Regions from separate parts of the Lactobacillus sp. ESL0228 genome, predicted to be linked through region 2. Evidence: predicted binding sites of a transcription regulator. Region 2 holds the regulator's gene; the other holds the start of a gene.
The links. The regulator Rex, encoded in region 2, represses fermentation and respiration genes when NADH is low (regulators of the CRP and FNR family bind a similar motif). The targets are predictions, from matches to a motif close to TTGTGAANTANTTCACAA.
Positions count from the first base shown of each region.

Region 1: a site for Rex is predicted at 1,924-1,941, ahead of F5ESL0228_RS05990 (FAD-binding protein). Genes of this name have one in related genera too.

Region 1 is NZ_REHJ01000008.1:511,475-514,692, forward strand. It holds gene F5ESL0228_RS05990 (FAD-binding protein) at 29-1,861, opposite strand; gene F5ESL0228_RS05995 (aldo/keto reductase) at 2,320-3,183, opposite strand.
Region 2 is NZ_REHJ01000009.1:15,892-19,109, forward strand. It holds gene groL (chaperonin GroEL) at 1-840, opposite strand, end outside; gene groES (co-chaperone GroES) at 857-1,141, opposite strand; gene F5ESL0228_RS06185 (redox-sensing transcriptional repressor Rex) at 1,316-1,960, opposite strand; gene F5ESL0228_RS06190 (ABC-F family ATP-binding cassette domain-containing protein) at 2,242-3,218, shown strand, end outside.

The DNA.
Region 1 (3,218 bases), on a different contig from region 2:
GAATAATACAAGTCATATCTTTATTCAGTTAACGTTTAATTATTTTACTTAATGAATCTTTCACGGCTTCTTTAATTGCCCGACTAGTTTGAGAAGCACCAGAAATAGCATCAACATCATAAGTATTTTCTTCAATCATTTTCTTTGGCAATTCCTTTACAGCCTTTAAACCATAGTCATCACTTTCTGTTTGTTTTAGTATTTCAACGTTCTTTATCTTTCCTTCATTATCAACAGTTGTACGAACTACTACACCATCGCCCATGCCTTGATTACTGAAGCCCAAGTATTGATTTTTGCCAACTGAATATTGTTGTTTATCCTCATCACTTGTAGAATTAAAATCATTATTTATAATTGCATCATTCAAATTTAAGCCGCCAAATATAGGTATGTCTTGTTTAATAGTGGCCGCATTTTCACCTGCAATTTTACCTGAAATTAAACAATCAGCAACATTGCCACCCGTTGTGTACTTATTAACAAACGGAGCACCTAACTCACCTGCTTCATATAAATGTGGGATTGGCTGACCATCTGGATTTAAGACTTGAGCATGTCCATTACGGCGACCGCCACCTTGAGTATTAAGCATATTTTGTCTTAAAGCAATCGCGTAATAAGGTCCCTCAGCACTAAATGCTCGTAAAGTTTTCGGATCACGATGAAAGGCATAATCTTTTCCTTGTTGAGCCATAAAATTAAACTCAGTAACTGTCATTTGCAACTTTTCTTGTTTTTTACCAATTTTTTCTGCTAGTTCAGCCAACGTATCTGCTTTAATCGCTTTTTCCAAGTAACCAGGCACCTTAAAACTGTTTTCTGGTTCATTTTTAAGTTCGTCATACTTTCGTTGATCAAAAATCATATATGGTTGATTCTGATTTAACGGAACTGCCCAATCACCATGGTTATAAATGTGACCATGACGGTTCATTTCTGCTTCATTGAAATAACGTGTACCATCATCACCCACGACAATTACACTGCCCATAAAACTTTCTTGCCAAAAGACATTGAGTGCATATGTCGACCGTAAGCCCTCTTTTTGCCGTAATGATAAACCATGAAATTGTCCTAGCGACTCAAATGAACGCATATTCCAGAGTTGAGCGTTTACTTCCTCAAGCATTTTAATGCCATCACCCTTGTTATATAAACTGCCAATTGGTGACAAATATGGTGCTTGCAAGAACGTTTGAATCATTTCTTTGTTATTTTCAAAGCCCCCTGTAGCAAGAACAACACCATTCTTAACCTTGATATTACGTAAAACATGATTACGTTCAATTTGCACACCGATAACTGTCTTAGTTATCCCATCTTGAATTAAGTGTTTAGCAGGTGAAGAATACCAAATATCAATTCTTTCTGACCGCTCTAAAACCTTTTGACGCAAAATTTTCCATAAAGCTGCATCATCAACTCCTTCGTGAACCAAATAATCATCGTATGAATCTGCATCGGGCAATTCAGGATATTCAGTTACATAAGCTGTCGAAGGTGTGCCCGCTAATAACTTCTTCATACTAACGGGCTCAACATCTAAATACTTTCGAAAGTAGTCCCCCATATTAGCCATTCCCTCAATAAAGTTATCAAAAGCTGCTTTATCAGGTTTTAAAGGTTCAGCTAGGTGTTCATGATAATTTTTTAAAGCATTATAATCAGTTCCGGCACCAACCATTTGACCTGAATAACGGGTATTTCCTCCTTCATGACCTTCAGGCGCACTGTCAACTAGTAATACTTTTGCACCATTATCGGCAGCAAATCTTGCTGCCGTAGCACCGGCACCACCAAATCCAAGAACAGCAACATCATATACTGCATCCCATTGAAATTTTTCATTATTATTCATAATAAATCTCCTATACTAATAATTGATTGTTTACAAATTTATTAAACCACTATAATTATAGTTTGTGAATTATTTAGCTAATAAAATAGTTATTACTAAAAATGGAAATTTTATTAACTACAAATAGTAACTGTTGTTATCAAACCTTATTCATACTTGTGATTCTCATGTTTCTTGTAATTAAATTGCTGAAAATTAGTTAATATAACAATAAGTATTAAAAATATACAGTATATAACTAACCCCCATAATTATTTTTATTAAATTACCACCTTCTGAAGTCAATATTAACTTTTCAGTTTCTACAGCAAAAGCAAAAAATCATCTTTCCTTTGAAATCGATTACGTTATTTCCATACTTCAACAAGAATTCAAAAAAGTGCTCTTACAACATTAATATTTAGCACCAACATAAAAAAGGGTACCAAATTTTTTGGTACCTTTTAAATTAATACTTGCTATAGTTTCCCACCAAATACAGGAAAATGACCAGCAGAACCGTAATCTAAACTTCTAACTTTCCCTAGTGTTGTCATGTCCTCATCACTAATTGTGAATTCTAGTTCCGTATTTTGTTTAATATGCGCACGACTTGAAGCTTTAGGTAAAACAATTGTATTCAATTGCCAGTCATAACGAATACACAATTGCGCAACCGATACCTGATATTTTTTTGCCATTTGTTCAATTAGCGGATTATTTAAAGCCGCTCCATGAGCAACGGGCGAGAATGCTTCCACTGCAATTTCATGATCCTGCGAAAAATCAATTAGATCTCTTGGTGTTGCCCCAATATGACACAAAATCTGGTTAACCATTGGTTTAGTATCACTGTGAGCAAGTAAATTACGCAAATCATCAGGTTGAAAGCTAGAAACTCCAATGGCTCTAAGTTTTCCCGCCTTCATAGCGTCTTCTAAGGCTCTCCAAGTTTCAAGATTTCCTTCATAATGACGATCATCTGATTGGTTTACTTCTATCCATGGCTGAGGATTATGAATAATCATCATGTCAAGATAATCTAAACCCATCTTTAATAAAGTATCGTCAATCGATTTTTTGGCTTCATCATAATTTTTGATTTCGGCTGCTACTTTGGAATTAACAAAGATTTCTTCACGCTTAATTCCAGAATTTTTGATACCTTTTCCGACTCCGGCTTCATTACCATAAGCCTGAGCAGTATCAATGTGACGATATCCTAGTTGCAAAGCAGTTTCTACCACATCTGCTACTTGATTATCAGCAATTTCCCAAGTGCCCAAAGCAAGCTTGGGAATTTTTACACCATTATTCAATGTCAAAGTTTCATCTAAAATCATATTTTTTCCTCCATATATTAAAGTATATCTCTTCA
Region 2 (3,218 bases):
ACCGAAGCCAGGAGCCTTAACAGCAACAACATTGAAAGTACCACGAATCTTGTTCAAAACAAGCGTTGGTAAAGCTTCTCCGGAAACATCATCAGCAATAATCAATAATGACTTACCTTGTTGAACGATTTCTTGTAATAGCGGCAAAATATCTTGAATGTTAGAAATCTTCTTATCGGTAATTAAAACGTAAGGATTATCCAAATCAGCTTCCATCTTATCGTTGTCAGTTACCATGTATTGTGACAAATATCCACGGTCGAATTGCATTCCTTCAACTACTGATAATTCGGTTTCAATTCCACGAGAATCTTCAATAGTAATAACACCATCATTACCAACTTTTTCCATAGCGTCAGCAATTAAATCACCTACTTCTTTTGAGGCAGATGAAACGGCAGCAACTTGAGCGATCTGTTCTTTAGAAGAAACAGTATGACTAATCTTATGTAATTCGTCAACAACTGCTTTAGTAGCTTTTTCAATTCCTCGACGAACTCCAACTGGATTTGCACCAGCAGTTACGTTCTTCATTCCTTCACGAATAATGGCTTGAGTCAAAACAACTGCAGTTGTAGTACCATCACCAGCAATATCATTGGTCTTTTGAGCAGCTTCTGCTACCAATTTTGCACCCATGTTTTCATAGTGATCTTTGAGTTCAATTGCCTTTGCAATTGTTACTCCATCATTAGTAATGTCAGGGTTACCATATGATTGCTCTAAAACAATGTTTCTTCCTTTTGGACCAATCGTTGCCTTAACTGTATCAGCTAATTTATCAACACCCTTTAATAAGGAACGTCTTGCATTTTCTGAAAATTTAATATCTTTTGCCATTTTATCCACCCCTTAATTACTTAACAATTGCTAAAATATCTTTTTCATGAAGGACTAAGTATTTTTCGCCTTCATACTTAACGTCAGTTCCAGAATACTTGTCGTATAAAACAATGTTACCTTTAGTTACAGTCATTGGAATCTTGTTACCATTTTCGGCATAACTACCTTCGCCTACGGCAACAACTTCGCCTTCAGTTGGTTTTTGTTTAGCGTTAGAAGCAAGGACGATTCCGCCTACAGTTTTTTCTTCTTCTTCTTTAACTTTTACGATCACGCGATCACCTATTGGTTGTAACACGTTTGTCCCTCCTAAATTTTAATTAAAATCATTATTAGCCGTTAGCACTCTTATCAACCAAGTGCTAACTTACAAATATGATAATAACTCCTTTACAAATAAATTGCAAGAAAAAATTAGCACTTTACGTAAAAAAGTGCTAATTTCTTATAGATTAGAATGCCTCTCTAACTTTTAATTTGTTTGCTTATTCTTATCGCTATCAAGGAAATAAATTAAAGTTTGTAACTCTGTTGCTAAATCAACATTTTGAATTCTGATTCCACTTGGAGCAGACAAACGAATTGGAGTAAAATTCATAATTCCCTTAATACCTGCTTCAACCATTTCATCGGCTGTTTTTTGTGCAGTTGTGGAAGGAACCGTTAAAATAGCGATCGTTATTTGTTGGTCACTTAATTGCTTCTGTAATTCATCCATTCGATACACTGGTACTCCACTTAATATCTTACCTGTGATTTTTTCATCAATATCAAAAGCGCACGAAATTCGGATATTATTACTACGTTTAAAATTGTAGTTAAGTAAAGCATGACCAAGATTACCCACTCCAACCAAGGCTACATTGGTTAACGTATCTTGATTCAAAATTTTCTTAAAAAAAGATAGTAAGCTTTTCACATCATAACCATAACCACGTTTACCTAGAGCACCAAAATACGAAAAATCGCGTCTAATTGATGCACTATCAACTTGAACCGCTTCGGATAACTCAGTTGATGAAACTTTTTCTTTCCCCGCTTCATTTAAAATTATTAAATATCGATAATAAAGCGGCAGTCTTTTAGCTGTCGCTGTGGGAATTTTGATCTTTTCCATAAAAAGCCTCCAACTTTATTATTTCTTGCACCTGTTTTGTGAATTAATCATCAATTAATATTATTTTACCTATAAATTTGCTTAAGTTGCAAATATTTTTTTCACAATGTACCAAATTTTAACACAACAAAGACAACTTTACTATGCGAATATAAGTAATTAACACAAATTTTTGTTATTTTTGTTTTATTACTTATAAAAAAGTTGTAAATTTTAAAAGTCATTTTTGCAGTCCACTGTATCTGCTTTTCATATGCTAAAATAGACTTTAGGTGAAAAATATGATAATAGCACAAGGACACAATTTAGAAAAACAATTTGGTGCCAACACTTTATTTAGCAATGTTAATTTTTCAATTGACGCAAATGCGCGAATTGGTTTAGTAGGCCCAAATGGTGTGGGAAAAACCACCCTTCTTAAAATAATGATGGGCAAAGAAGAACCAACTCATGGCGAATTTATCATTAATAAGGAGATTGAAGTTGGCTACATTGCACAAGAAAATAGTTTAAACGAAGATAAAACCATCTGGGATGAAATGCTTAGTGTTTTTACTTCATTAATTAATATGGAAACTCAAATTCAAAAATTACAGCAAAAAATTGCTGAACATCCGCAAGATAAAAAATTGCTAAAAAATTATGATCAGCTGCAATTTGATTTTGAACAACAAGGTGGCTATACCTTTCAAGCAGAGATCAAAACTGTTTTAAATGGGTTCAATTTCCCACAAGCAACATGGGCAAAAATTATCGGCAGTCTTTCTGGGGGTGAAAAAACCCGTTTAGCTTTAGTTAAATTACTCTTACATAAGCCACCACTATTACTACTCGATGAGCCAACTAACTATTTAGACCTAAACACGCTAGATTGGCTAGAAGCATTTCTTAAAGGATACAATGGTGCAATTTTAGTGGTTTCACATGACCAGTACTTTCTGGATCATTTGACCAATAAAATCTTTGAATTACAATTTGGAAAATTAACAACCTTCAAAGGTAATTACTCTGATTACGTAAAGCAGCGTCAATTAAGGGATCGTCAGCAAGAAGAAGCATACGAAAAACAACAAGAAAAAATCAAAAAAGACGAAGAATTTATCCAAAAAAATATCGTCAGGGCTACAACTACTAAAAGAGCCCAGAGCAGGCGTAAGCAACTCGAAAAAATTGATCGCATTACTCCACCAAAACATAAAAATAAAGTCAAAATTAATTTCAAAAGTGATCATCCCTCTGGTAAAGAGGTTTTGATTTT